Regions from separate parts of the Chitinibacter bivalviorum genome, predicted to be linked through region 2. Evidence: predicted binding sites of a transcription regulator. Region 2 holds the regulator's gene; each other region holds the start of a gene.
The links. Region 2 encodes NrdR, which represses ribonucleotide reductase genes. Its sites were predicted from a motif close to AAANACNATATATNGTNTTT; they were not measured.
Positions count from the first base shown of each region.

Region 1: HQ393_RS06790 (ribonucleoside-diphosphate reductase subunit alpha) is a predicted target of NrdR. The motif match lies at 4,626-4,645, and genes of this name have one in related genera.
Region 3: nrdD (anaerobic ribonucleoside-triphosphate reductase) is a predicted target of NrdR. The motif match lies at 4,355-4,374, and genes of this name have one in related genera.

Region 1 covers NZ_CP058627.1:1,432,582-1,442,855, forward strand. The annotation lists gene HQ393_RS06785 (adenosine deaminase) at 1-1,012, opposite strand, end outside; gene HQ393_RS06790 (ribonucleoside-diphosphate reductase subunit alpha) at 1,682-4,576, opposite strand; gene HQ393_RS06795 (FKBP-type peptidyl-prolyl cis-trans isomerase) at 4,931-5,410, opposite strand; gene HQ393_RS06800 (peroxiredoxin) at 5,416-5,883, opposite strand; gene HQ393_RS06805 (ribosomal protein uL16 3-hydroxylase) at 6,035-7,180, shown strand; gene HQ393_RS06810 (DUF7931 domain-containing protein) at 7,146-7,652, shown strand; gene HQ393_RS06815 (hypothetical protein) at 7,828-8,169, opposite strand; gene HQ393_RS06820 (TRZ/ATZ family hydrolase) at 8,162-9,490, shown strand; gene ubiG (bifunctional 2-polyprenyl-6-hydroxyphenol methylase/3-demethylubiquinol 3-O-methyltransferase UbiG) at 9,502-10,221, shown strand; gene HQ393_RS06830 (HAD family hydrolase) at 10,223-10,274, shown strand, end outside.
Region 2 covers NZ_CP058627.1:1,018,020-1,028,293, forward strand. The annotation lists gene thiL (thiamine-phosphate kinase) at 1-895, opposite strand, end outside; gene nusB (transcription antitermination factor NusB) at 908-1,354, opposite strand; gene ribH (6,7-dimethyl-8-ribityllumazine synthase) at 1,393-1,863, opposite strand; gene ribBA (bifunctional 3,4-dihydroxy-2-butanone-4-phosphate synthase/GTP cyclohydrolase II) at 1,906-2,997, opposite strand; gene HQ393_RS04710 (riboflavin synthase) at 2,994-3,623, opposite strand; gene HQ393_RS04715 (YfgJ family double zinc ribbon protein) at 3,625-3,789, opposite strand; gene ribD (bifunctional diaminohydroxyphosphoribosylaminopyrimidine deaminase/5-amino-6-(5-phosphoribosylamino)uracil reductase RibD) at 3,792-4,928, opposite strand; gene nrdR (transcriptional regulator NrdR) at 4,937-5,389, opposite strand; gene glyA (serine hydroxymethyltransferase) at 5,598-6,845, opposite strand; gene HQ393_RS04735 (hypothetical protein) at 6,942-8,603, opposite strand; gene HQ393_RS04740 (hypoxanthine-guanine phosphoribosyltransferase) at 8,651-9,199, opposite strand; gene HQ393_RS04745 (adenine phosphoribosyltransferase) at 9,227-9,790, opposite strand; gene HQ393_RS04750 (NCS2 family permease) at 9,799-10,274, opposite strand, start outside.
Region 3 covers NZ_CP058627.1:3,435,837-3,446,110, reverse strand. The annotation lists gene HQ393_RS16255 (PAS domain-containing sensor histidine kinase) at 1-1,696, opposite strand, end outside; gene hslU (ATP-dependent protease ATPase subunit HslU) at 1,794-3,122, shown strand; gene HQ393_RS16245 (autotransporter domain-containing protein) at 3,186-4,157, opposite strand; gene nrdD (anaerobic ribonucleoside-triphosphate reductase) at 4,632-6,860, shown strand; gene nrdG (anaerobic ribonucleoside-triphosphate reductase activating protein) at 6,866-7,318, shown strand; gene HQ393_RS17975 (pilin) at 7,545-7,718, shown strand; gene HQ393_RS18160 (prepilin-type N-terminal cleavage/methylation domain-containing protein) at 7,786-7,968, shown strand; gene HQ393_RS16220 (hypothetical protein) at 7,991-8,344, shown strand; gene HQ393_RS16215 (ABC transporter permease subunit) at 8,375-9,256, shown strand; gene HQ393_RS16210 (tetratricopeptide repeat protein) at 9,258-10,115, shown strand; gene HQ393_RS16205 (ABC transporter ATP-binding protein) at 10,112-10,274, shown strand, end outside.

The DNA.
Region 1 (10,274 bases), 410 kb from region 2:
CATTGAGCGCTTGGCTGATTTGATCTTGCCAGTGCGCTTTTTGGTCTGCGGTGAGCCAGCTCGCTTCAAAGCTATTGCGGATCAACTGCACAATCTCGTCTTGCGATAGATCGAGCGCTGCGCGACAGGCGAGTAAATTGGTGTTCAGATAACCACCAAAATACGCCGGATCATCCGAATTGACCATCGCACACAGACCTGCGGCCAGCAGCTCGCGTAGATTGTGCTCGGCCAAATCGTTCACCACACAGAGCTTCAGATTCGACAGCGGGCAAACGGTGAGCGGAATGCGCTCGGCGGCGAGCCGTTTCACGAGTTCCGCGTCTTCAGTACAGCGCACACCGTGATCAATGCGGCGCGATTTAAGCAAATCAAGCGCTTCCCAAATATAGCTGGCTGGCCCCTCTTCACCCGCATGCGCCACGGCGGGCAAACCCAGCTCGGCGCAACGCGCAAACAGGCGTGCAAATTTGCTGGGCGGGTGGCCCAATTCGCTGGAATCCAAACCCACACCGTCAATCTGCGCCAGATACGGCATCGCCTGCTCTAGCGTGGCAAAGCCGTCTTCCTCGCTCAAATGACGCAGGAAGCACATGATCAGCCTAAAGCTAATACCAAGTTGCGCCTCGCCGTCGAGCAAAGCGCGGCGGATGCCGTTGAATGACACGGCAAAATCAATGCCGCGCGCAGTATGCGTTTGCGGATCGTAAAAAATCTCGGTGTGAACGATATTGTCCGCTTTGGCGCGCAGTAAATACGCCCAAGTCAGATCGTAAAAATCCTGCTCGGTAATCAGCACCGACGCACCGGCGTAATACAGATCAAGGAAAGACTGCAATCTATCAAACTGATACGCCGCTCGCACCGCCTCGACATCGGCATACGGCAAAGCCACGCCATTGCGCGCAGCAAGCGCAAACATCATCTCAGGCTCGAGCGAGCCTTCGATGTGCAAATGCAGCTCGGTTTTAGGCAAGCGCGTGATCAGGGTATCGAGCGGGTGTTGGGGCACAATCATTCCTTAGTTTTAAGCAAAAACACGCTGGCAGCGTTAATCGGCCTCGCTGTACACCATGTACTATCATCGGCCTCATGCCTTGCCAGCGCGCTTTTGCGCCAATATATTCAATCGGGATCACCGATATTTAAGATGACTCGACGAACCATCTTAAATATCGGCGCCGCCATGCGGCACCGAGGTATATCAATACAAGCCAAACCCGGCATTATCTACAGACCTATACCCACATTAGCAGCAAGATGGTGGGTTACGTCCTTCGGCCTAACCCACCCTACGGCAGCGCCGCGATGATTGGGCTGGGGCTTTTATCCACGTGTAGCGAAAACCGCGGCGAGGAGAGAGACAAACAGTTTCACCGTTTGGCTCACGACGAAGCAAGGGCAGCGCGGAGCGCTTTTCGCCCGGGTCGCCTTTCTTTGCGTACTTACTTTGGCGAGGCAAAGAAAGTACGTCCCCCGCGGAAGGCGGCAACTCCAGTCAAGAGAACCGCTTCAAATTCAATTAGCCAATACTCTTCCATCTCGCGATATTTAAAATAACTGCCACAATCATTTTAAATATCGCTACCGAATAGCGGCAGCGATGGGTATCTCTTGCAAAAGCAATCAGCAGAACTAGGTCAAGCAAATACCTAATTAGGTATTTGCTTGAAGCCCATGATTACTGGCACGCCTCGCAATCTGGATTATCAATCGAGCAGAACTTCGCATCCGTCGCTGGCGTGCTATCCACCGCCGCCGCAGCCGTAATCACGGCTTGCGCTTGCGCTGCTGCATAGCCACCATCCACTGGCACCGCGTTCAACTCGCCACCACGACCGGTTGATTTCTCAGCCGCCGTTGCTGCCAGCGTGCGCAGGTAGTAAGTGGTTTTCAGGCCGCGCAACCAAGCGTGTTTGTACAACTCGTCCAGTTTCTTACCTGAGGCACCGGCCATGTAGATATTGAGCGATTGCGCTTGGTCGATCCATTTTTGACGACGTGAAGCCGCTTCCACCAACCATTTCGGATCCATCTCAAACGCAGTGGCGTACAGATCACGCAGGTCTTGCGGGATGCGATCGATTTGCGCCACTGAGCCGTCGAAGTATTTCAGATCCGACACCATGACTTCGTCCCACAGGCCGCGGGCTTTCAGGTCGCGCACCAAGTGCTCGTTGATCACGGTGAATTCACCTGACAAGTTCGATTTCACGAACAAGTTTTGGTAAGTCGGCTCGATACACGCATCCACGCCGACGATGTTTGAAATCGTAGCGGTTGGCGCAATCGCCAAGCAATTTGAGTTGCGCATACCGTAGGCGGCGATGCGGTCACGCAGCATCGTCCAATCCAGACGCGAGCTGCGATCCACTTCCAGGTAGCCGCCGCGCTCTTCTTCAAGCAGACGCAGTGAGTCTTGCGGCAAGATGCCACGATCCCACAAGCTGCCTTTGTAGCTGGCGTAAATGCCGCGCTCTTGCGCCAATTCGGTTGAAGCCCAGTAAGCGTGGTAAGCCACGGTTTCCATCGATACATCGGCAAATTCAACTGCGGCCTCTGATGCATATGGAATACGCAGCGCGTGCAAGCAGTCTTGGAAACCCATAATGCCCATACCGACTGGACGGTGTTTCAAGTTTGACGTACGCGCTTTGCGCACTGGGTAGAAGTTAATGTCGATCACGTTGTCGAGCATACGCATCGCTACTTTCACGGTGCGCGATAGTTTCTCAGCATCGAGTTCACCATTTTTCAGGTGGTTGTACAGATTGATCGAGCCCAAATTACATACGGCGATTTCTTCGTCGTTGGTATTGAGCGTGATCTCGGTGCACAAATTCGATGAATGAACGACACCAACGTGTTGCTGTGGGCTGCGGATATTGCATGGGTCTTTGAAAGTGATCCATGGGTGGCCCGTTTCAAACAACATCGTCAGCATTTTGCGCCACAGGCTTAAAGCGGGGATGGTTTTCGCCACGCGCATTTCACCACGCGCCGCTTTGGCTTCGTAGTTGGTGTAGGCAGTTTCGAAGGCTTTCCCCACTTTATCGTGCAGATCTGGCACTTCGGATGGGCTGAACAATGTCCAGTTAGCACCTTCCATGACGCGTTTCATAAACAGGTCAGGAATCCAGTTGGCCGAATTCATATCGTGCGTACGGCGACGGTCGTCACCGGTATTTTTACGCAACTCGAGGAATTCTTCGATGTCAGCGTGCCAAGTTTCCAGGTAAGCGCAGACTGCACCTTTGCGTTTACCACCTTGATTGACCGCCACGGCAGTGTCATTCACCACTTTCAGGAATGGCACTACGCCTTGAGATTTGCCATTGGTACCCTTGATGTGGCTACCCATGGCGCGCACGGAAGTCCAGTCATTACCCAAACCACCAGCAAATTTCGACAACAATGCGTTTTCTTTGAGTGCTTCGAAAATACCATCCAAATCATCAGGTACAGTCGTCAGGTAGCAGCTCGACATCTGGCTGTGACGCGTGCCCGAGTTAAACAGCGTTGGCGTTGATGACATAAAGTCAAAGCTCGACAACACGTTGTAGAACTCGATCGCGCGGTCTTCGCGATTGGTTTCATTCAGCGCCAAGCCCATGGCCACGCGCATAAAGAAGACCTGTGGCAACTCGATGCGGCGCTCGTTGATGTGCAGGAAGTAGCGGTCGTACAAAGTTTGCAGACCAAGGTAGCCAAACTGGTAATCACGGTTGTGATCCAAGGCAGCAGCCAATTTCGCCAAATCAAACTGACCCAGCTTTTCATCGAGCAACTCGGCTTCGATGCCTTTTTTGATGTAACGCGGGAAATAGCTCGCGTACACCGTTGCCATGTCTTCGTGGCTGGTTTCTTCACCTAGCACTTCACGACGTACGGTATTGAGCAGCAAACGTGCAGTCACCAGACCATAAGCAGGGTCGGTTTCGAGGAAGGTGCGTGCAGCCAAAATTGCTGATTTGCGAACTTCTTCTGCCGGAACACCGTCGTACAGATTTTTAAGTGTTTCAGCCAAAATCTGGTTTTGGTCGGTGTATTGCTCCAAGCCGCTACACGCCGAAGCGATCAGCGCTTTGAGTTTAGTCAGATCGAGCGGACGGCTGCTGCCATCTTCATACAACACATTAATTGCGTGCTGCTCAGCAGGCTCGGCTTCATGACGCGCAGCATCACGCTCACGTTGACGTTCGCTGCGATACAGTACATAGGCGCGCGCCACATCGTGCTCGCCCGAGCGCATCAGCGCCAATTCAACTTGGTCTTGGATGTCTTCAATGTGAATCGCACCGCCATCAGGCTTGCGGCGCATCAGCGCATTCACGACTGAATCAGTCAAATGAGAAACTTGCTCACGCACAGCCGCGCTAGAAGCGGCGTGGCTACCCTGTACCGCGATAAATGCTTTAGTTACGGCAACAGAGATTTTTGATGGCTCAAAAGGAACAACCGAGCCATTACGGCGAATAATTTTGTAATTAGCGTAATGCGCAGCATCGTGTGATGGTGTCTGGATATCAGTACTATCAGTGCGGCTAGTTGGGCTACTGTCGAGCGTGGCGTACATGCACGGTTCCTCAAAGCTTTGTGTATAAGTCTGTGTATAGTTTGTGAAGAAACACTACATCTTGTGTTCAGGTCACAGTGGTGACACAAATACTAGGGGAAAGTGGGGGGCTGGTGCAACTAGCACAGGCTGTGCTAGCAGATGAATGGTGAGGTAAAAAGCACAAACCCAAGCCAGGCTTGGGTTTGTGTGCTGTTGGACCATTAAACTTACATGACAGCGGGTTGCAAGATTGCAACATGCAGCACATACCAAGCAAGTGATGTAACTTTCTGCTCGACAAACAAAAAGGCGGCCAAGCCGCCTTTTTCATTACTCATTCAAAGACCGCATCTTAAAGCAGTCTATTTCATCTTAGTGGTGATGGCCGTGCTCGCCGTGAACGTGGCCATGAGCCAACTCTTCGGCAGTTGCTTCGCGAACGTTCGTTACTTTAGCGGCAAAACGAATTGTCATGCCAGCAAATGGGTGATTGCCATCTACTGTCACTTTATTGCCTTCAACTTCAGTCACGCGGAACAAGATTACTTCGCCTGTTTCAGGATCATCAGCTTCAAACATCATGCCCACTGCAACTTCAGGCGGGAAACCGTCTTTGTCTTCGTCACGAACCAATTCTGGCTCGAATTCGCCAAATGCGTCATCTGGTGACATCGTCACTTCCACCGCATCACCCACTGACTTGCCATGCAACGCTTCTTCAACCAGCGGCAGGATATTGTCATAACCGCCATGCAGGTAAGCAATCGGTTCTTCGGTTTTGTCGATTTGATTGCCTTCGGCGTCGTACATTTCATAAGTGAGTGTAACAACGGAATTTTTGGCGATTTGCATAGTGTTTATCCTAGCTGTTTTACAAGGTTCAAAATTTCGGCCGCATGGCCTTTGGGAACGACATGATAGAAAGCATGCCGAATCACACCCGATTTATCAATGACAAATGTCGAGCGTTCGATGCCATATCTTACCACGCCATGTGCTTCCCATTCGTGTATGGCGTGATAGAGGCGGCTAACCTCGCCTTCTGTATCGGATAAAAGGTCGAATGAAAGGCCTTGCTCATCGATAAAACTATCGTGGGCCAGACAGTCATCCGAACTCACCCCCAGAATAACGGTGTCATATTGCGAAAATGCGTCAGCACGGTCAGAGAACTCAACCGCCTCTAATATTCCGCCAGGCGTATGATCTTTGTTAAAAAAGTACAACACGACATTTTTTTTCGACTGAAAATCACTCAGCTGGATCATCTCCATCTGAGCATCGGGCAAAGAAAAATCAGGGGCTAATTCGCCTACATTGAGCATGGGGTCTCCAGTCGGTGCAATAATACGATTATTAGCTGACGCTAGCTTTGCCATTCAGACGCGGGAATCCACTTATATATAGAGCGCCCCAAATCCATTGGCTACACCTTGCGCCTTTCTTATTTTATTTATTTCTTTATAGCCACAAGCCATGCCTAAAACACCTTTCGATGTTGCACTGTTGGGTAATTTAACGCCCGAACAATTTTTGGCCGACTATTGGCAAAAAAAACCACTGCTCATTCGCCAAGCCTGGACTCATTTTCCAGAGCTGATCGATTTTGCGCGCTTATCTGAGTTTGCCCAGCGTGACGATGTCGAATCACGACTGATTGAGTTTCAGCATGGTCGCTGGAAGCTCGAAAACGGCCCATTTAGCCAACATCGTCTTAATCGCTTACCAGAAACGGATTGGACAATCCTGGTACAAAACGTCAATCATCTGGTGCCGCATATTGCGGACTTCTTATATCAATTTAATTTCCTGCCTTATACCCGCTTGGACGACGTCATGATTTCGTATGCGCCGCCCGGTGGTACGGTTGGCCCTCACTATGACTCCTACGATGTCTTTTTGTTGCAAGTGGGCGGACAAAAACGCTGGCAAATTTCCAGCGACGATGCGTCCGGCTTTATTGAAGATGCCCCTATCCGCGTACTGAAAGATTTCAACCCTGAGCAAGAGTGGATCTTAGAGCACGGCGATATGCTGTATCTGCCACCGAAATACGCCCATTACGGCGTAGCCCTTACCCCCGGGATGACGTACTCAGTTGGGTTCCGCGCCCCCAAAACACAAGAGGTCGCGACCAAATTTCTAGAGTTTTTGCAAGATGAAATCTGTCTTGAAGGCATGTACAGCGATCCTGACGCAAAAGCCACTGCGAGCCCAGCAAGAATCGACGAAGCCTTTGTCAGTCAAATCAGCAAAATGCTGCAGCAAGTCAAATGGAATGACGACATCGTGCGTCAATTTATTGGCCGCTATTTCTCCGAGCCCAAGCCTCACGTCTTTTTCGACCAAACTGAAGCGCCTCTGGAGTTTGATGACTTTGCCCAAGCCCTTGCGACACATGGCATTGTGCTTAATCTCAAAAGCCAGATGCTCTATAGCGATCAGCAGTTATATATCAATGGCGAAGAAGTTGAGTTTGAAGATGCAAGCGCTGAAGATATCGCCGCCCTGCAGCTATTAGCGAATGAACGCACCTTAGCTGCAGGGGAATACTCCGATGAACTCGTCGATTTACTCTATAGCTATCATGAATATGGATACCTCCAACCCATTACCCGATAAGCTTGCCCAGCCTTTTGATACCCGAGCAGGGTATCAGGCTGCGTTCAGCGCCATCATTAGTCAAGCTGGCCATACACTATTGATGTGTGAAAAGGATTTTGCCGAGATCGATTTGGGTTGCAAACGCAATTTTGACCTGCTGTGGGCGTTTTTCTCGCAACCCTCGCCAGGACGATTGCAACTCTTAATGCAAGACAGCGATTATCTCGGTCGACACTGCCCTCGCTTTATGCAGCTTTATGATCGCTTTACCCATTTAATCGAACTACGGGTAATTCCTGAACATTTACGCCAATGGCAAAAAGGCTGGGTCGTGAGCGATCACAAGAGCTATTTAATTCGTCACCATTACGACTGGTATCGCGGCGAATTAGCGAATGATCCGCAAATCGTTGCGCTGCTACGACAACAATTTGCCACACTTTGGGAACAATCCACTTCAAGTAATGCACTGCAACGCCTTGATTTATAAGGACGTACACTACGTTACACGGAGTAGCAGATTCCACTTCAATTTCAAGCCCTAAATGCGACCTAAACACTAGCAATTTGTCGGCATGGTGATTAGAATTCGCAGCGTTGGTTGTGAAGAAAGTCACAACGAAGTGAATTTAGGCGATCGGCAATTGCCGGTTACCGATAGTTAGTCAATCAAACTTAATCTTAAAGGATTTCAAAATGAAACAATCTCTGCTCGTTGCTGCTTTGTTGGCTGTTGCTTTGTCTGCTTGCGGTAAAAAAGAAGAGCCAGTTGAAGCTGCTTCTGCTGTAGTTGAAGCTTCTGCTCCAGCTGTTGAAGCTTCTGCTCCAGCTGCTGACGCTTCTGCTGCTTCTGCTGCTGTTGAAGCTCCAGCAGCTTCTGCTGCTTCTGAAGCTGCTGCTAAGTAATTCGGTTTTACCGAATACTGAAAAGCCGACCACAAGGTCGGCTTTTTGCATTTCTGGGGTAAAATAGCAGCCATCTCCCAACGATCTCCTTCCATGTCCATTCAAATCCTCCTCCCCCGCTGGATCATCCCAATTATTCCTCGCCACACCGTGTATAGCGACTATGCTCTGGTCATGAATGGCGAGCGCATTATTGCGCTTCAAGCCAAAGATGAGGCACTCGCAGCCTATCCACAAGCGACGATCACCGAGCTACCCGAGCATGCACTCTTGCCCGGGCTCGTCAATCTACACGCACATTCAGCCATGACCTTATTGCGCGGATTTGCTGATGACCTGCCGCTGATGCGTTGGCTCAATGAACACATCTGGCCAGCCGAAGGGATGCATGTGAGCGATGAATTTGTCTTCGATGGCTCCCAACTTGCCATCGCAGAAATGATTGCCGGCGGCACCACCAGCTGCAATGACATGTATTTTCATCACAGCGCAGTTGCACGCGCAGCGCTTGATGCAGGTTTTCGAATGACAATCGGCTGCTCGATTCTCGAGTTTCCAACTGCATTTGCCAGTAATGCCGACGATTACATCGGCAAAGCCCTGAAAAGTCGTGATGAATTTCTCGGCGAAACGCTTGTTAATTTTACCCTCGCACCACACGCGCCCTACACTGTCAGCGATACGACTTTTGGCCGCATCATTACGCTGGCCGATCAACTCAATCTCAGCATCCACTGCCACATTCACGAAACAACGGACGAAATCGCAGGCAGCCTCAAAGAATATGGAGTCCGCCCCTTAGAGCGCCTCGCCCAGTTGGGACTGCTTGATAGCCCGCTGATCGCAGCGCATATGGTGCACACCACCGACACTGAGATCGCCCTACTCACCCAAAAAGGCGTGCACATTGCGCACAATCCGGCCAGCAACCTCAAGCTCGCCTCAGGCTTTGCCCGCATTCACGATCAACTGGGCGCAGGCATCAACGTTGGTATCGGCACCGATGGTGCCGCCAGCAATAATAAGCTCGATATGTTCGCCGAAATGCGCCTCGCCGCCCTGCTCGCCAAAGGCCAGAGCGGCAACCCAGAAGCGATTCCTGCGTGGCAAGCATTGGAAATGGCCACGCTCAATGGCGCCATTGCATTAGGCCAGCTGGGACAAATTGGCAGCCTCGAAGTTGGCAAACAAGCCGACCTGATCGCAGTGAACCTTGCCGCATGCGGCACGCAACCATGTTACGATCCAGTATCGCATTTAGTTTATGCCGCAGACCGTAATCAGGTCAGCGACGTCTGGATTGCCGGTCGCGCCGTCTATCGTCAGCAGCAACACCAAACACTGAAGCTAGGCGAGATTGAATCCAAAACTCGTTACTGGCAACACAAAATCAAAGCAGGTATATCCTCAAAAGCCTTATAAGGATTAATGTTGTGACCAATACCCACGAAGAAAAAATTAATGTTGATGATGGCGAGATCGCCAAATTTTCAGCCCTCGCACACAAGTGGTGGGATAAAACCAGCGAATTCAAACCGCTGCATGAAATCAACCCGCTGCGCATTGGCTTTATTGATCAGCATGCTGGCATCAGCGGACTGAAAATCCTCGACGTTGGTTGCGGCGGCGGCATTTTGTCTGAAGGACTCGCCGAACGTGGCGCAGAGGTCACTGGCATCGATCTGGCGGAAAAATCACTCAAAGTCGCGCAACTGCATTTATTTGAATCGGGGCTCAAAGTCGATTACCGCAAAGTACCTGTCGAAGAACTTGCTGCTGCCGAGCCAGAAAGCTACGACGTCGTGACCTGCATGGAAATGCTCGAACACGTCCCCTCGCCCGCCAGCATTGTTGAAGCCTGCGCCCGCCTCGTTAAACCGGGCGGCTGGGTGTTTTTCTCGACACTCAATCGCAACGCCAAAGCGTATATGCTGGCCGTCGTGGGTGCGGAATATGTACTTAATATGCTGCCGCGCGGCACGCATGATTACGACAAATTCATCAAGCCATCCGAATTGGCCCGTATGACGCGCACCGTAGGGCTCGATACCGTCGCACTCACCGGCATGACATTTAATCCCCTGACGCAAGTGTATAAACTCACCGACGACACCGACGTGAACTACATCGTTGCCACGCGCAAAGGCTTATAAAATGATCAAAGCCGTATTATTTGATCTCGATGGCACACTGGCTGACACCGCAC
Region 2 (10,274 bases):
CGACAAAGTGTAAGCCTTTGGTGGCGACGATTTCGCCGATGCGGCTAATGTTTAATTGGCATTGCGTCGCGATGTGTTGCAGTGCGCTTCGCGCACTGTGGGGCGCAGTAAAGCACAATTCATAATCATCCCCGCCTGCCAATTTCGCCTCCAACGCCAAAGCAGGTGCAAGCGGCTGTAGCTGCGGGGCCATCGGCACGGCATCGATATGAATCACTGCGCCACAATGTGATCGATTGCAGATATGACGCAAATCACCGGCCAAGCCATCCGAAATATCCAGTGCAGCATGTGCTAAATGTGCAATGGCTTGACCGAATATAACCCGCGGCTGTGGCAAATCGAGGCGTAAATCGCATTCGAGTGCAGTCGGCTCAGGTAGTTTTGCCCTTCCCGTTCGGTGCATGACTGCGGCGGCAGCCGCGCCGAGCGGGCCGCTGACCCAAATATCGTCACCAATTTGAGCGCCACTGCGTAACATGGCCTGCCCAGTAGGGACTTCGCCAGCAACCTGAATGGCAATCGTTAAAGGGCCGCGCGTGGTATCGCCGCCTACCAATTCAATTTGGTGCTCATCCGCCAGCGCAAACATACCTTGGCTAAATCGGGCTAGCCAATCGGGTTTTATTTCAGGCAAAGCCAAGGAGAGCGTAAACCACGTCGGTTTAGCGCCCATCGCCGCCAAATCTGATAAATTCACGGCCAGGCACTTATGCCCCAAACGATATGGATCTGCATCCGCAAAGAAATGACGACCTTCGACCAACATATCAGCGGAAACTGCAAGCTGATGGTTGGGGCTAATCGTCATCAGTGCGGCATCGTCCCCCACGCCCAAATCGGCATATCGCACTGGGCGGGTAAAATACTGGGCGATCAGATCAAATTCGTTCATAGGGCAAATAATTTATGCTTGGCGTTTGGCGCGAATCGAAGCAAATTCTTCAGCGCGAACCAATTCAGCCAATTTATCCAATACACCATTTACAAATCGATGTCCGTCCGAGCCGCCATAGGTTTTGGTCAACTCAATCGCTTCATTGATAATCACTGGGTATGGTGTTTCTGGCATTGAAATGATTTCAAATGCACCGGTGTACAGCACGGATAATTCAACCGTGCTCACTTCTTCAAGCGGGCGGTCTACGTGTGGCTCGATGGCCTTAGTTAGCGCTGCGGCATCTTTAATCACGCCAAATAAAATGGCGCGATACAGATTGGCATCCGCCTTGGTGAAATAGGTGCTGCTGCCGCGCAGATAAAGATCGATATTATTGACCGTATCATGGCTCATTAAGTACTGATAGACACCCTGAACCGCAAATTCACGTGCGCGACGACGCGCGGATTTCATTGGTGGTTTTTTTGCAGCGGGTGCTTTTTGTTCTTCGGTCATGCTTGTAATGCCTTTACTAAATTAGCGGTTTCAACCGCAACACGCGCAGCTTCACGCGCTTTTTCTACTACACGAACTTCAGCCTGTTCATCGGTTTCGGTCGTCAAAATGCAATTGGCAATGGGCAAGCCAGAATCTAAAGTAACGCGAGTAACGCCTGCGCCGGATTCGTTCGCCACCAATTCAAAGTGATAAGTTTCACCGCGAATAATTGCGCCAAGGGCAATTAAGGCGTCAAAACGATGGCTGTTGGCCATTGATTGCAAGACAACAGGAATCTCTAAGGCGCCAGCTACACTGCTGAGCAAGATGTCTTGTGGCGCTACGCCGAGCTTGACCAATTCATCGAGGCAGTTGTCACGCAAGCCTTCGCAAATCGGGGTGTTAAACCGGCTCATCACAACGCCGATGCGCATACCCTGCCCGGCTAAATTGGGCTTAATCAATGCAATACCTTCTACAGACATGTTTAATCCTTTTTATGACTCTTCAATTCGTTGTGACTTGGCTTAAGGCTGTGCAAAGCCTGTGATTTCCAAACCAAAGCCCATCATGCTTGGTATTTTCCGCTCGGGCGACATGAGTCGCATGCGGCCTACTCCCAGATCTTTGAGCATTTGCGCGCCAATGCCATAGGTGCGCATATCCCATTTTTGTGGCTTATTGAGCTTCAGCTCGGGTAGTGCCCTTGCCAGTAAGTCTTCACCGTCTTCGGCACGGTGCAGTAAGACAACCACCCCTTTGCCTGCTTTTTCAATCGCCAATAAAGCAGACTCAATACTCCACGAATGGCTGCGAGTATCAAGGTCAAGCCAATCCATAACGGAGAGCGGCTCATGGACACGAACCAAGGTCTCGTCATCAGTGGTTGGCTGGCCTTTGATCAAGGCCAAATGCGTAGCAGAGGTAAGCTTGTCGCGATAGACCGCCAGATCAAATTCGCCAGCGAAGGTGCGCACTTTCCGACGCCCCGCACACTCCACCAAAGACTCGGTGCGACTACGGTAATTAATTAAATCGGCAATCGTGCCAATTTTTAGTTTGTGTTCTTCAGCGAAAACGAGCAATTCAGGCAGGCGCGCCATCGTGCCATCGTCATTCATGATTTCGCAGATGACTGAAGCCGGGGTGAGGCCAGCCATCATGGCGAGATCACAACCCGCTTCGGTATGACCTGCCCGCACCAGTACCCCACCTGGTTGTGCCATGACGGGGAAAATATGCCCTGGTGACACGATGTCGCTGGCTTTGGCATCAAACGCCACTGCTTTACGAATCGTCAGTGCGCGGTCATGTGCGGAAATACCGGTACTCACTCCCTCGGCGGCCTCAATAGAAGCGGTGAAGTTGGTACCGAAAGACGAGCCATTGCTCGAGACCATTGTCGAGAGATTGAGTGTTTTGCAGCGCTCAGGGGTGAGTGTCAGGCAAACCAAACCACGACCATATTTGGCCATAAAATTGATGGCTTCTGGCGTGACAAAGTCAGCAGCTAAAACCAAATCGCCCTCATTTTCACGATCTTCCTCATCGACCAATACGACCATGCGTCCGGCTTTTAATTCGGCAACGATTTCATGAACTGGTGAGATTTGACTCATGCTTGGGCTCCGCCTTGGTTGGTTTCCAATGAAACCATGCGTTCAACATAGCGTGCAATCAGGTCTATCTCTAGATTGACCATTGCCCCCGCAGTAATTTGGCCTAGCGTCGTAACGCTTAAAGTGTGCGGAATCAGGTTGATGGAGAAAATACATCCTTCTGCCGTATCTTTGACTGTATTTGTGGTGAGTGAAACGCCATTCACCACGACCGAACCTTTGGCGGCTAAATATTTTGCCAGATGCTGTGGCGCGCAAATCCGCAGCTCGCGATTCTCGCCTATCGGGTCGAAGCTCAGCACTTTGCCAACGCCATCGACGTGGCCTGATACCATGTGCCCGCCCAGCATATCCCCTAGACGCAGCGCTTTTTCAAGATTGACATGAGAGCCGGGCTTATCTAAGCCTACCGTGCAACGTAGTGATTCATTCGATACGTCAATCTTGTAGCAATTGGGGGGTATAAGTTCAATCACAGTCATGCAAGCGCCATTGTGGGCAATACTATCCCCAAGTATGACGTTACCCATATCAAGATTGGCGGCATCCACCGTCAGTTGCACGCCACCATCAAAAGCTTTTACATCAGTAATCTGACCTACAGCCTGAATAATGCCTGTGAACATATCAGTCCTTTTGTTCAGGAAATAATGCGGGATTAGCTGCACGCACACGTGCGGAAGATTTCAATTCATTGCAGTGATTGCAGAAATAACTTTTTGCGCCACAGGCGGCTAAAACTTCAATATCTTTGCCGCAGTCTGGGCAAACGAGTGTTTTTTCATCGGCCATAGTTATTCTCCTGAAGTGCTATGAGCAAAACTCAGATCGGTAAAACGTAGCGTTGTTCGCTGATCATTGCCAATCATGCGACGATCAATGACGGTCGGACGATACTGCTGGCTTAAATCGGCCAAGCAAAAATCAGCCAATGCCTGACCTTGACCAATAAAGCTCATGGCTTGGTACAGCACTATCTCGTCCACTAAGCCCGCCTCTAGCAGGCTTCCCACTAGCTGACCGCCGGCCTCTACAGTCACGAGATTAAATCCCTGTTCTCCCAAATATAAGCATGCAGCCTGCAAATCGACACGACCATTTTGCGCAGGCAAAGTCGCAAGGACCGCATTTTCACCAAGAGCATCTGCTTGTTGTGGGGCTTGAGTCGTTAAAATATGCGTCTTGCCAGCCAGCTCTGGCGAGGCTGCGCTTAGTATTTTGGCATTGGCATTAATGCGCAAATGACTGTCGAGCACAATCCGCTGTGGTTGGCGTGTAACAGCAAAGCCTCGTGCATTCAATTGCGGATCATCGGCAAGAATAGTCCCGATGCCAGTTAGCATTGCGCAGGATTGCGCGCGTAAACGCTGCACATCAGCGCGTGCTGCGGCGCCGGTGATCCATTGAGACTCACCATTATTTAGCGCAATTCGCCCATCAAGACTGGCGGCCAATTTCACGCGCAACCAAGGGCGCTTACGGATCATGCGCGACAAGAAGCCTTTGTGATGTTCACGCGCTTGCTCGGCCAAGAGGCCATAAGAAACATCAACCCCATGCGCAGCCAAGCGGGCTAGGCCTTGCCCTGCAACCAGCGGGTTCGGGTCGCGTAAGGCGGCAACTACGCGCGTAACCCCCGCACCAATCAAAGTGTTGGCGCACGGTGGGGTACGGCCGAAATGACTGCAAGGCTCAAGCGTGACATAAGCTGTCGCACCGCGTGCGGCGGCACTCGAATGGTTTTTTGCCATTTTGAGCGCCATAATTTCAGCGTGTGCACCGCCGGCTGCTTGGCTGTGGCCATAGCCGATCAATTGTTGATCACGTACCAAAACGCAACCGACACTAGGGTTGGGCGATGTCATATTGGCGCCCAACGCTGCATATTGCAGCGCTTTTGCCATCATTTCGTAATCAAATGCAGAAAAGATCACCGTGATTATTCCTTGGTGACTTCGCGAATCACGTCACGAAAATCTTCTACGTCTTGGAAAGAGCGATAAACCGAGGCAAAACGGATATAGGCTACTTTGTCGAGCTTGGCGAGTTCAGCGATTACCATTTCGCCAATTTGGCGGGACATGATTTCGCGCTCACCCACGGTGAGCACTTTTTGAATAATGCGGGAAATGGCCTCATCGACCAATGGTGTTGGTACGGGCCGCTTGTGGAGCGCACGCAAGAAGCTAGTGCGAACTTTTTCGCGATCAAACTCAGCCCGCTGGCCGTTTTGTTTGACGACTTGCGGCATTCGAACTTCTGCGGTCTCGAAGGTGGTAAAGCGCTTATCACAAATCGTGCAGCGACGCCGACGGCGAACCACATCGCCCTCGTCGGAAACGCGCGAGTCAACGACTTGCGTATCGGGTGAACCACAGAATGGGCACTTCATGAACGACCCCGCAAAGAACAAAAGATCAATTAGAGATAGATAAGGCCAAAGTAATCACTTTCAATCGTGAACTTTGGCTTTTCATACTCTACTCAGGTATTGCTCTATAGACAATGCTACAAATCAAACCCAGACGTATACATAAAGAACAAAAAGTAAAAGGTGGAGCGCCGAGCGCCCCACCCTTTATTCAGTCATTGGCGTTTTCTTAAGCGCCGTAAACTGGGAACTGCGCCGTCAAAGCTTTTACTTTGGCTGACACAGCTGCGATATTTGCGTCATCTTCCGGATTATCCAGTACGTCAGCAATCAAGTTGGCCACTTGAATAGCTTCAGCTTCTTTAAAGCCGCGCGTCGTAATTGCAGGCGCGCCAATGCGGATGCCTGAAGTTACAAATGGGCTTTCTGGATCATTCGGGATCGAGTTCTTGTTTACAGTGATGTGTGCTTTACCTAAGAAGGCATCAGCCGCTTTACCCGTCAAACCTTTAGGACGCAGGTCAACCAAGAATACATGAGACTCAGTACGGCCAGAAATAATGCGCAGGCCGCGTTCAGTCAGTGTTTTTGCCATGGCTTGAGCATTGAGCAACACTTGTTTCTGATACTCTTTGAATTCTTCAGTGGCAGCTTCTTTGAATGCAACCGCTTTACCCGCGATCACGTGCATCAGCGGGCCGCCTTGCAGTGTTGGGAATACGTTTGAATTCAATGATTTTTCAAACTCAGCCTTAGCCAAGATGATACCGCCGCGTGGGCCGCGCAATGTTTTGTGCGTAGTTGACGTCACAAAGTGAGCGTGTGGCACTGGATTTGGATATACACCCGCGGCGATCAAGCCTGCGTAGTGAGCCATATCCACCATGAAGTACGCGCCAACTTTGTCTGCGATTTCGCGCATACGAGCCCAGTCAAAACGCAAAGCGTAAGCCGAAGCGCCACCGATCAGTAGTTTTGGCTTGGTTTCCATTGCGACGCGTTCCATATCGTCGTAATCGATTTCTTCGTTTTCGTTCAAACCGTAAGCTACGATATTGAACAATTTACCTGACAAATTAGCTGGCGAGCCATGAGTCAAGTGACCACCATGACCCAGATTCATACCCATTACGGTGTCACCTGGTTTCAGGATAGAGAAGTACACCGCTTGGTTGGCTTGTGAGCCTGAGTGAGGCTGAACATTCGCGTACTCAGCGCCAAACAATGCTTTTACGCGATCAATCGCCAATTGCTCGATGACATCAACGTGCTCGCAGCCGCCGTAAAAGCGTTTACCAGGATAGCCTTCAGCATATTTATTGGTCAGCTGTGAGCCTTGGGCTTCCATGACCGCTGGGCTAGTGTAGTTTTCAGAAGCGATCAATTCGATGTGTTCGTGCTGACGAACAACTTCTGCAGCCATAGCGGCAGCGAGATCGGGATCGTATGAGGCAATAGTTTGGGACTTCGAGAACATGAGCGTGAAGCATCCGTAGCCGTTAAAAGATGCGCAATTCTAACACGACTTAGATCAAATCGAGATGCGCAGTTATCAGCTAAGCATGCAAGATTTTCATGATTTCTTTTTTCGCCAGACATTTGCAAGGGTTTTAAGTGTGCGCCTTAAGGAAACTCGTTCATCAGACATCGCATCCAAAAACTCAGCCAAAGCTTTTGATTTTGCGACGGTATAGAATATGAGCCAAGTAATTGGGGCGCTCACCGCAATAAAATACCAAATCTTCGTGCTAAGCGATTCATCCGCTAAGCTAAATAAATTCATCCCCAGAAAGCCAGTAATCGTCGTACCCAACAGACCAAACACGGTCACCACCGTTAGTCGAACTACGGTGTCAGCTTGACGACGAAGATCTTCGTTTTCAAGATATTGATTCATGCTTTGCACCGATTCTTTGACGTCGCTATGTAAGCGATTGGTCTCCAGGTGGCGTGACATCATCTGAAACAGCTGATCCGAAACAATTTGATTTGACACTTCTCGAAACCAATATCTTTGGTTAAAGCGCAAGAAACCTTCCAGCAGCAAACGAATTTCTCGTTTAAAGGTACGAATAGAGCGTACGTTTTGTAAATTAAGCTCAGAAAGTGCTACCGCTAGGCGATCGGAAAACATCAGCAAGGCCGCCTTATGAAAATGTGCGATCAAGGCCATTAAAAAGTGTTGATGCCTAAACTGACCGAGCACGCCAGTATAAGGGTCGGAGTAAAACTGATTGGAATGCATACCCACCATCACGAACGCATGTCCATTACACATCATCCGAGTAGAGGCAGAAGAATGTTTGCGCTCTGGCACCCAAAATCGATCAAAACAGCATTGACGCTCGAACTCTTCAAACGTTTTCTGTGTATACGCGGCCGCATCATTGTTTCCTGGTCGAGTCACCATGCCAAGGCGATAGAAATCTTCATCGCTGAGCTTAAACGGATCGTCCACCGCCAAATAGGCAAGGATGGGCATACGGTGGTATTCAATCTGCCGATAGCGCAAATTACCCTTGGCCGCAGAATGATGCAGTACGAGTGGATTAAGCAGAAACTCCCAGTGACTCGCCATTCTTGGCGCTCGATGCCGGCCCAAATGACTTAAATAATTAGCCCTATCTTCATAATCAGATTCAGAGATAACATCCCCAACCCCATCTAGCCAGGCGACTTTACGCAAACAATTTGCCGCAGTTTTGTCTTCATCCCACTGAGCAGGAAAGGCGCGACCAAAACGAAACAAGGCATCCTGCACCCGCTTTAGCGGCAAATTTTCCCCCGCAATTTCAAACGCAAGAATGACTACATCAACGTCATAGAAAAAATACAGATCGATGTGCGCAACCGTAAAATGATGAACGGTGCCATCTTTAAACATCATTAGTACGGTGCGGATGTCTTGGCGTCGAAAGACGTGAAGTGGAGAAAGCCCGTAACCGGCAACATTGCTAGACTGACTTGCATTTTCGCCATACAAGAAGCGCTGAACGTAAGGAAGGAAGGTGACAAACTCGCGATAATGCCGCTCCTCGAAATTCTCAGGAGCCGCATCAAATTCAGTCGCCCGTGGCTGCCAAGGGGATCCCTCAGCAGCCTCTTGCTGCATGATTTTCCATTGCTGCCCCATGGCGCTACTCTCGCCGGGTTTGTGCGGCATAGGCATCAGTTGCAGCGGCCAAATAAGAATTTGGCGGAAATGCTTTACAATAACATCAGTACTTGTCGCCATCTTAGCGCCCTTTAGCGGACGGATGCTGGCGTCAAGCTCTGCGTTAACTAGAGCCCTTTGACTGCATAGACAGCCAATGTGTTACGCCAGTACCCTTGGTAGTCCATCCCGCAACCGAATAGGAAGCGATCCTCTACTTCCATACCAACAAAGTCAGCTTTAATGCCTACAGCTTTGCGATCATGTTTTTTATCAATCAATACCGCCACATGAACCGCACTCGCACCTTGTTGTTTGCAATACTCGACAATAGCGGCCAATGTGTGACCCTCATCGAGAATATCGTCAACAATCACAACCGTACGTCCACGCATATCTTCACGCGGCTTAACTTTCCAATCCAATTCGCCGCCCGAGGTTTCATTGCGATATCGAGTGGCGTGCAAGTAGGCCATTTCCAGCGGAAACTTCAATCTGGGCAACAAATGCCCCGCCACAATCAAGCCGCCATTTAATACGGTATACACCACAGGATTGGTGTGTGCTAAGGCTTTGCACATTGCTTCACCCATTTGATCGAGCGCAGCTAAAACTTCAGCCTCGGGGTGCAAACAATCGGCGTTGTCCAAAATCGTACGGGCTTCTGGCAGTTCCATAGTCACAATCGCATCCTCAATCCAGGCTCAATGCCCAGAAAAATCACAAACAGTAAATAATTCGATACCTTGCTGCCGCACTAATTGCGAACCACCAAGTTCAGGTAAATCGACAATCGCCGCGGCCTCAACGACATTTGCGCCAATGCGTTTTAACAGATTGGCTGCTGCAATCATCGTGCCGCCAGTTGCAACTAAGTCATCAATTAATAGCACGCGATCACCTTCTTTGCAGGCATCGGCATGCAATTCAACAGTAGCTGAGCCATATTCAAGCTCATATTCTTCTGCGATCGTATCAAATGGCAGCTTCCCTTTTTTACGAACAGGAACAAAGCCGAGATTTAGTTCATAGGCAACAACAGCTCCCAAGATAAAGCCTCGAGCATCAACACCAGCGATGATGTCCAGCTTTTGATCCATGTAGCGATGAACAAATATATCCACCAATACACGAAAGGTTTTTGGGTCTTGCAGTAGCGGTGTAATGTCGCGAAACATCACCCCTTGCTGAGGCCAATTAGGTACCGTACGAATACGAGAGCGAATGTACTCGGCATAAGGGGGCTCAGCAAGTTGGGCGATGGTCATTTTCTATCTCAATGAAAGAAGGCAAATTTAACAACCCACAGGCCTGCAATAATAAGCACTGCAGGGCTAAGATCTTTGTGGCGGCCAGCCAAAAGCTTGATCACAGCATAGCTGATAAAACCAAATGCAATACCATCCGCAATCGAGAAGGTAAATGGCATTGCCAGTGCAGTCATAACAGCCGGCGCAGATTCAGTGAGGTCATTCCATTCGATTTCCGCCAAGCCGCGAGTCATCAATACAGCAACGTAACACAATGCTGGAGCTGTCGCATACGCAGGGACCGTCGCCGCCAAAGGTGAGAACCAAAGTGCCAGCAAGAAAAGAATTGCAACAACCAAAGAGGTTAGACCAGTACGGCCGCCAACCGCCGTGCCAGCTGCAGATTCAATATAGGCAGTTGTCGATGAAGTACCCATTGCTGCACCCGCAGTAATCGCGACCGAATCTGCGAGTAGCGCTTTTTTGAGGCGTGGCAATTTTC
Region 3 (10,274 bases), 1.2 Mb from region 2:
GGAAAACAATCACAAAACTGGCGCCGCCACCTGGCGTTTCTTCAATACTGATCACGCCTTTCAATTGAGCCACCACCAAATTATGCACAATGCTCATTCCCAAACCGCTACCTCCTTGCCCCCGCTTTGTAGTGTAGAACGGCTCAAATACTTTTGCTCTAACAGATTCAGCGATCCCGATCCCGTTATCCATAAAACGCATTTCAACCAGCACATCACTCAATATCTGCACCTTGATTTGCATCACGCCATGTTGGCCAGCAACAAAGGCATGCAAAATAGCGTTATTGACTAAGTTGTTGAATATTTGAGTAAATGCACTAGGGTAGGTATGCACCATCAAGCCCTCGGGGCAATCCAAGGTAATGGTGTGGGTCGTTTGGCGCAAACTAGGTCGCAACGATTGCAAAATTTCTTGCAGGTATAAGCCCAAATCAAACTCCCGAATCACTTCGGCAGTTTGATCCACCGAGATGTTTTTGAAGCTACGGATCAGGCGAGCGGCATTATCGCAATGACGTAAAATCAGCCCAGTTGCATCATGCGCGATCTCTAGATAATGTTGTAACTCGCTTTTTTTCAGACTCCCCGCATGGACCAAGTCTAGTACGGTTTCAGTATCGCCATTCAGTGTTGAGGCCGCAGTCAAGGCGATCCCCAGCGGCGTATTGACTTCATGAGCCACCCCCGCCACCAGCGCCCCAAGCGCCGCCAATTTTTCCGATTCAATCATTTGCATTTGCGCATTACGCAATTGGGAAACCGCCTTTTCAGCGGCTTCTTTCGCATTCGACAAATCCTGTATCGTTTTGCGCTGCTCGGTGATATCGCTGTGTGTGCCGACAATCCTAACTACGTGCCCCTCCAGATCACGGCTGGCCACTGCGCGAGACAATATTTGCAGCCAATGCCCTTCTTTATGCTGCATGCGAAATTCCAGCTCAAAGATGTCATAACTGCCTTTCGGCCTTACCTGCACATATTGGGCAAAGTGATTCGCAACACGCTCGGCATCGTCGGGGTGTATCAACTGACGAAATGCATCAAAAGAGCTGGCTAATTCCTGATCTAGGTAGCCCAGTATTGATTTACAGCGTTGTGAGAAATACCAGCTATTGTCATCAGCATCCCATTCCCAAATGCCATCACCCGTTGCCTCTAGCGCCAACGCCCAGCGCAATTCAGAACGCCGCAGTTGTCGCCCCATGTCATTTAATTCGTCGAGCGCATTGGCAAACATCTCATTGCGTTCACTCAGCTGCGCCATCTCCTGCGCTTGCTGCTGCTGCAGTGCTTGCATGGCATGCAGGACGGGCGCAAAGGTCGAGCCTAAAGCCTCAATTTTGGCGGGCTCAAGCTGCGGCAATTCGGGAAGTAGCCGCGTGGCCTGCTGTTGCTGTTTTTTTTGCACAGCGAGCAATACCCACAGTGGTATTGAGCTAAAAAGCAAGAAAAATAAGATCAGCACAAATATACCCAACAAATCCGAAGAAAGATGGGCTGCATTCATCTCAAAGTGAGGCGCCATCGTGCCAGCCTTAGCCATTGCCGCGTGTTGCAGATCAATCAGCCAGTAGGAGCCTGCCAGCATGGCTGCAAATAGCAAGCCAAGCCAGGCCATCAATAGCAGAGTAAGCGGTTTGACGTTCACAAACAGGCTCAGCACAAATTTGGGGAATATTACTAATATAGTCAATCAAGCCCACTCTGCAGCACTCAAGCGCCGTATGTGGGCTTTAAATTTATCCCTTCAGCCCCGATGTAGACAGCACTAGCCTTGAAGGAAACGCACGATGACGCAAATGACGCCGCAAGAAATTGTTCATGAACTCGATAAACACATTGTTGGCCAGGCTGCAGCCAAAAAAGCCGTCGCCATTGCGCTGCGTAATCGCTGGCGTCGTCAGCAAGTGGCCGAACCGCTACGCCATGAAATCACGCCTAAAAACATTCTGATGATAGGGCCCACTGGCGTGGGTAAAACTGAAATCGCCCGCCGTCTGGCCAAGCTGGCTGATGCCCCGTTTATCAAAGTAGAAGCAACCAAATTCACCGAGGTCGGCTATGTCGGCAAAGACGTTGACAGCATTATTCGGGATTTGATGGAAATCGCGATCAAACAAGTACGCGACTCGGCCATCGCCAAAAATCGCGTCAAGGCCGAAGATGCCGCCGAAAACCGCATCCTCGATATTTTGTTGCCGCCACCATCGACCAATAACAATTACGGCAGCGTCAACCACGAAGACCCGATGTCTGAGACGCGGCAGAAATTCCGCAAAATGCTGCGGGAAGGTAAATTCGACGACAAAGAAATCGACATCGAAGTTGCGGCGCCGACGCCGAGCATGGAAGTCTTTGCACCGCCCGGCATGGAAGACTTTTCCAGCCAGATTCAAAGCATGTTCAAAGGTGCGATGGGCGAGAAAAAGAAAGCCCAAAAGATGAAAGTGCCCGATGCGCTCAAAGCATTGATCGACGAAGAAGCCGCTAAACTCGTCAATGAAGACGACGCCAAAGCCGAAGCGCTCAAAATCGTTGAGCAAAACGGCATTGTCTTTATCGACGAAATCGATAAGGTAGCCACCCGAGCTGAAGGCAGTGGCGGCGAAGTATCACGCCAAGGGGTTCAGCGCGATTTGCTCCCGCTGGTTGAAGGCACGACCGTCAGCACCAAATACGGCATGGTCAAAACCGACCATATTTTGTTTATCGCCAGTGGCGCGTTCCACTTGGCCAAACCGTCGGATTTGATCCCTGAGCTGCAAGGGCGCTTCCCGATTCGCGTCGAGCTCAATTCGCTGACCGTCGAAGACTTTGCCACGATCTTGACCGGCACCGATGCGTGCTTGGCCAAGCAATATCAGGCGCTACTGGCCACCGAAGAGATCGAGGTTAATTTCACCAACGACGGCATCGCGCAAATGGCGCAAATGGCGTGGAAAGTGAACGAAAGCACGGAGAACATCGGCGCGCGTCGCTTGTACACGATCATGGAAAGATTGCTGGAAGATGTGTCATTTGATGCCAAACGGGGCACGGTGACGGTGGATGCGCCATTTGTCAGCGAAAAACTAGGCAGCTTGGCGGGCAATGAAGATCTAGCGCGTTATATGCTGTAATATATATAGGGTATACGTCCAAAGATCATTATCTATTTCATCTTTAGACGTATACCCTACATTTTAGAAGCTCACCGCAATACTTGCACCGATCCCCGAGACATCTTGACCGAACATATAGCGCATTAAAATCCGCGTACGGGAAATCAGATTACTGTAATTGCTCGAATCAAATTCAAAGCCTGCGCCCAGCGTCGACAAATTATCAAAACCCAAGATACCGGCCTGATCGCCAAAATAGCGCGAATGCGAAAACTCCAGCACATAGCGCAAAGGGCGCGACATCAGAACCAAGCCCGTAGGCGCCCGCCAACGCGCCCAGATATTTGCCGTTTGCGAGTCGGCATTACTATTGAGGCTGTTGCCATTGGCAAAGCCTTGTAAATGAATCGCCGAATACCGCAGCTCAACGTCAATTTCATGCTCGGGCAAGACCAGCTCGTAATCAAGCATCAAGGCGCCACCCAGCCCGAGGGCATTCATCGAGCCGCCATCGATAAATTTATATTCATTACCGGTTTTATAATTGAGCCACCAATTCGCGAGCTTTAAGTCGCTAGCTACCGCGCCGAGCGAAAAATTCACAATCGGTCGGAAAACCAGATTTTCCACCACCGGAAAATCCCAACCTATCCCACCCGTCGCTGTTACGGTTGTCCATTTGAGCGGCACACTGCGCGTTTCCGAGCCCGATGTCGCCACAAAGGTCGGGTCGTAGCGACTGTAGGCAATTGCACCTTCCAGATACAAGGGCGTTTCCACGCTCATCGTTGCCCCGCCGCCCAGTTGACTCATGGCCAGATTTTGCTTTTCGCCGCCCGAGCCTTGAATTGACAAACTGCTACTCGCCAAATCCAGAATGACCGAATAAGACATCAACGCCAACACGCCATCGGCCTTTTTCTGAATTCTGACCGGATCAAATGTGAAAGAGCGCCCGCTGTTTTTTTCGACAAAGGACGGCAAATCAATCGCTTGCGTCAAAGGAGTCATCAACGCAAACAGCAAAACAGCCAGTTTCCTAGACTTCATCATGGGTCAATTGAGTGCGTAAATTATGAGCTACCAGCATAGCATAGCGCCTACTGACGTTTGGTTTACAGTTGCCAGAGTGCAACCTTGAAATCACACCTCAGGTACTGTCGTCACGATGAGTCCGTCAGCTTTTCCCGCCAGCCGTCAGAATTTGACGCCCATCAAAAACAGCATATTTAGTGTCATTTTTAGAAAATAATCACCATATATTGTGTATTGCATTGCGCGCAAGCTGATTAAAATACGCATTGAGCTACGGGGCACAGGGTGGATGCGCATTGGCATCCAGCAACGGGCAAATGATCAGTCCCGCACCAGACTTTGAATTGGCTTGGCCATATACATTGCAAGGTATATGACTGTAGAAATTTAGATTCATCGCTTTGAAGGCAATACCTCATTAATGAGCCATTTGGGGCGAGTGCTGCTTGCTCGCCCACTTTTTTAAATCGCCGAACCAAGGAATCGTCCAGCATGTTGAAAGTGATCAAGCGAGATGGCGCCAAAGCCGCCTACGACAGCGCCAAAATCTTTGAAGCCTGCCGCCGCGCCGCCACTGCCGCCAAATATCCGGAGCCGGAATTGCTGGCCGAGCAGATCACGACCTACGTTGAGGACGAATGCCGCAAACTGGCGGAAGCCGATTTATTCAAATCATCGCCATCGCCACTGGATATCCCGACTATCCAGCAATTGGTCGAAGACGCGTTGATGCAGGAATACCCCGAAGTTGCACGTATATATATACAGTATCGTTTTGAGCGCGATCGCATCCGCGCGCAAGGCTCCGAGCTGCATGCCAAATTGATGGGGCTGGTTAATAAAACCGACCGCGAAGCCACGACCGAAAACGCCAACAAAGACGCCAACGTTTTCCCCGTGATGCGCGATTTGATGGCTGGGATTGTCTCCAAGCAGTTCGCCAGCACCTTTCTGCCCAAAGATATTCTGGAAGCGCACAATAGTGGCGATATCCATTTTCACGATCTGGATTATTCGCCCTTCCTGCCGTTCACCAATTGCTGCCTCGTCGATTTACAAGGCATGTTGCACAATGGCTTTCGCCTCGGCAACGCCAAAATCGAAAGCCCCAAATCGGTCGGCGTTGCGTGCGCCGTCACCGCACAAATCATCGCGCAAGTGGCCAGCCATCAGTATGGCGGCACGACGATTCCCAATATCGACCAAACGCTCGCACCGTATGTGTTGAAAAGCTACGAGAAAAATCTCGCAGTCGCGTATGAATATCAAATCGCCGATCCTGAGCGTTACGCCAAAGAGCGCACCGAAAAAGAAGCCTACGACGGCATACAAGCGTGTGAATACGAAATCAACACGTTGTTTAGCTCAAATGGGCAGCAACCCTTTGTGACCTTCTCATTCGGCATGGGCACATCGTGGGCTGAACGCATTATCCAGCAATCAATTTTGCGCGTGCGCATTCGCGGCTTGGGCAAGGAAGGCACGACGCCGGTGTTCCCGAAATTGGTGTTCTTCCTCGACGAAGGCATTAACCTCAAACCAAGCGACCCCAATTACGACATCAAACAACTAGCGCTTGAATGCACATCCAAACGCATGTACCCCGATATTATTTCGGCCAAGCTCAATCGCCAGATTACGGGCTCGAGCGTTCCGGTATCGCCGATGGGCTGCCGCAGCTTCCTGCCTGCGTGGCACGATGAAAATGGCCGTGAAGTGCTCGATGGGCGCAATAATCTGGGGGTGGTCAGCCTGAATTTGCCGCGGATCGCGATCGAAGCGAAAGGTGATTTGGAGAAATTCAACGCTCTGCTGCAAGAGCGCCTGCAAACCTGCTTCAGAGCACTGTATCTGCGCATTCAACGCCTGCAAGGCGTCAAAGCCAATGTCGCGCCGATTTTGTATACCGAAGGCGCTTTTGGCCGAAAATTAAAGCCGACCGACGGCATCATGGATTTATTCAAAGATGGTCGCTCGTCAATTTCGCTCGGCTATATCGGCCTGCACGAAGTCGGCGTGTTGTTGTTTGGCCATCACCCCGCGCATAGCCCCACAGCGCGCGAATTTTTGCATGGCGTGATCCAGACCATGAGCGAAGCGACCAAACAATGGAAGCGCGACACTGGATTTGGCTTCTCACTGTATTCAACGCCCAGCGAATCGCTGTGCCACCGTTTCTGCAAACTCGATCAGGAACGCTTCGGCACCATCGACGAAGTGACGGACAAAGGCTATTACACCAATTCATTCCATTTGGATGTTCTGCACAAAGTGAATCCATTTGAAAAAATCGATTTTGAAACTGGCTACGCCGAACTCGCCACTGGCGGCCACATTACCTACGTCGAATTACCCAATATGAAGCACAACCTGCTCGCGCTAGAGCGCATTTGGGACTATGCCGTCACTAAAGTGCCGTATTTCGGCAGTAATACGCCGGTAGACGCGTGTGGGGAATGCGGCTTTATGGGTGAAACGCTCGCGACTGCAGACGGATTCATCTGCCCCGAGTGCGGCAATGACGACAGCGCGACACTGTCAGTCACCCGCCGAGTGTGTGGCTATCTCGGCAGCCCGAATGCCAGACCCTTTAATGCGGGCAAACAGAAAGAAGTCATGCGCCGTGTGAAGCATTTTGCGCAGACCTCACATAGCAAAGGGTATGACTCTACATTCAATACAAATAAAGAACTTGAGAGCAATACCCTAGAAACCTGCTAAATCAGATGAATTACGACCGCTATTACACCTGCGATTTAGTCAACGGCCCCGGCATCCGAGTGACGCTTTTTGTCACTGGGTGCCAACACGCCTGCGCAGGCTGCTACAACCAATCCACCTGGGATAGAAAATCCGGCCAGCCCTTCACCGCAGAGATCATGGAAGAACTCCTCGCCGTCTGCGCCACTCACGATGGCCTCAGCCTCTCCGGTGGCGACCCCCTCCACCCCGCCAACCGCGCTGAAATCCTTAATCTATGTAGGGTTTTCAAGCAGCGCTACCCAGAAAAAAACATCTGGCTGTGGACGGGATATTTGTATGAAGACGTACAAAATCTGGAAATCATGAACTACATCGACGTCGTCATCGACGGCAAATACGAGCAAGATCAACCCACCACTCAGCCATGGCGCGGCTCAGCCAATCAGCGGCAAATCATCATCTCACCTCAACGCTAAACCTATCCCGCGCGTTCAATCGCATCAATAAATTAGTACTTACTGATAAATGTGCCATTTTTTGGCACACCAATGACATAAAAGCGCGAACTAACCGCTAATCAGCCCTTGTTCATCATTTCTTTGGCAGTCAGGCCATGGGTACTAAGCTATAGATGTAACTTGGCACACACTATGCTAAGCACATACAGCAGCACCCAAGCCAATTCGCCTGAAGGAGAACAACATGAAAGGCTTTACATTGATCGAGCTAATGATTGTTGTTGCCATCATCGGCATTCTTGCCAGCATTGCAATTCCGCAATATGCAGAGTTCACAACAAAAGCAGAAGATAAGACTGCGCTCAGTGATGCTAGAAATTTCTTAACTGCTGCAACTGTAAATGGTGCTTCAAATTAGTTGGCACACTTTGTGCTTAATATAAAAAACAGTGGATTCCCCACCCCTTTCAATAAGGATTTAGATCATGAAAAAACTGCAACAAGGCTTTACACTGATTGAGTTGATGATCGTGGTTGCGATTATCGGCATTTTGGCTGCTATTGCGATTCCGCAATTTGCGGAATACACCAAAAAAGGTGAAGACAAAGCTGCTCAGTCAGACGCACGCAACTTCTTGACTTCTGCATCTGCAAACTCTAACCAATAATCGGCCATCAGGAGATATTGACATGAAAGCACGTTTTATTATTGCGGCACTTTTGGCTGCCGGGTCGGTAAACTTTGCATCAGCTGCAACACTAACCTCATCAACGGCTCTCTGCGCTGCAACAGGTGCAGGCAACGGCACAGCAGTAACGACAAGCGCCACAGGCTACCTGCAAGCCGGCTTTACACCAACATGCTCTGCCAACACCCACTTAGCAGCAATGGAAGACGCAGTACAAGTCGGTGTTTGTGCATCATCAAAGAAAGGTAAAAACTACTTCGGCGGCAACACCAACGGCGCATCACCAAATGTATCAAGTGCCTGCCCAAGCACAGGTTGCGTAGCTAAAGCAGCAACGGTTGCCGGTTGCTCATAATATTATTTAGTTTAGAGTAAAGCTAAAATAATGAAAAAATGGTCACTGTGTGACCATTTTTTGTGTGTAAAATCTCAAAGGCATCATAACATTTATAACGTTTCCGTGAAAAACCTATATTTATTTACCAAGCTCACAATTCTATCCGGGGTGCGCAATCGCGCAATTTGGCTCATTTTATTTATTGAAGGGCTGCTATTGGGCGTAGCCTATCTTGCCGGCTCATTTTCCGGTAGACAGCCTGTGATTGTAAGTCTAGATGTGGGATATTCCGGCGTTCGTATAGGACTGATGTTCCTTGCCTTGGCGTGGACGCAAGAATTACTGCAAAAAGACCTGGATCGAAAAACCGTACATTGGTCGCTCTCCTATCCTTGCGCGCGCAGCATATTTTTAGCTGGTAAATTAGTGGGCATTGCACTATTACTTTTGTTCGCCGCTATTTTATTTGCGATGCCATTGGCGCTTATTGCCAAGTATGCCAACTGGGGCTACATCGGGCTGGTTCAGCCTAACTTAAGCGCATTCCCGATAACCATTATGGGTCTTTGGCTCGAATCTATCGTCATCCTGGCATTTACCGTTTGCATGGCTTGCATTAGTACCACCCCATTTCTAGCAATCGGCCTTGGATTAATGTTTTCATTGGCAGGCAGAGGACTCGCCGCGACACTTAATTTTTTACAATTTAGCGACTCAGTAGATCCCGAATACACAACCACATTTATTCCCATTGCCAATTTTTTGCGCTGGCTACTACCTGATTTAAGTGCTTTAGATTGGCGACAAGCCGTTTTATATAGCAATTGGGCAGGGCTTGAACCCAAAGCCGCATTAATCATGGCTTCTGGCTATACTTTAATATTTACCGCACTGGCAATGCAGATTTTCCGCCGCAGAGCCCTTAATTAAAATGGCAAGAAGAATTTTCACCTCAAGCAGTAAAGAATTAATCTGCATAATTACTCTGCTGGCGATTGGCTTATTACTGCATTCAATCGGCAGTGTCCATCTTAATCAACATCGCAGCGTCAAAACACAGGATGATAATCTAACGATTGCAATGCCAGTCGAGGTGCAGTTACTGACTTCAGCAGGGGATCGTTATCTTGCAGCGAACATTAACGTCTTTCGCGCCATAATGGTGAGCTATCAACCCGATCAAATCACTGTAAACACACAAGCCAAATTACAAACAGAAGCAGCCACATTCAATCCAGCACATGAAGACAATTACTATCTAGCTGCCGCAACACTCAGTTGGCAAAATGCCGTTCCTGCAGCGCAGCAAGTATTGAAACGGGCCATGGATCACCGCCAATTTGATCTTTACCCTCCATTCTATTATGGCTTCAATCTGCGCTATTTTTTACACGACACCATCGGTGGCGCTCGCTACATAGAAGAGGCGGCCAAAAGAACAAACGGGGGGAATCAGCAGGCACTATTCGCAATAGCGGCACGCTGGTATGAAAAAGCGCCAGACACCCAGGAGGCCATCAATATTGTCCGAGCAATGCACAAACAATCCCGAGATCCCGCATTACGAAAATACCTTGAACAGCGGATCTCTAGGCTAGAAGGGCTCGCCACTTTAAAAATCGCCGCCACACAGTTTATTAAGCTCAAGAAAAAACCCGCAAAAGAATTAAGCGATTTTGTAAACTCTGGCTTGTTAGAATCAATCCCTCTAGATCCAACCGGACTAGGCTATGAGATTGATCAACAAGGCACACCCATCTTGGGCAACGCGGTAAACAAAAAACCATGACAACGCCAGCTATTGAACTATCCAATCTAAGTAAATCCTATCGCAGCCTCTGGGGAAAGGAATCCGTAGCTCTAAGTGCTCTGAATTTAGAAATCCAACAGGGTGAAGTATTCGGTTTTGTAGGGCCCAATGGCGCAGGGAAAAGCACAACCATCAAAA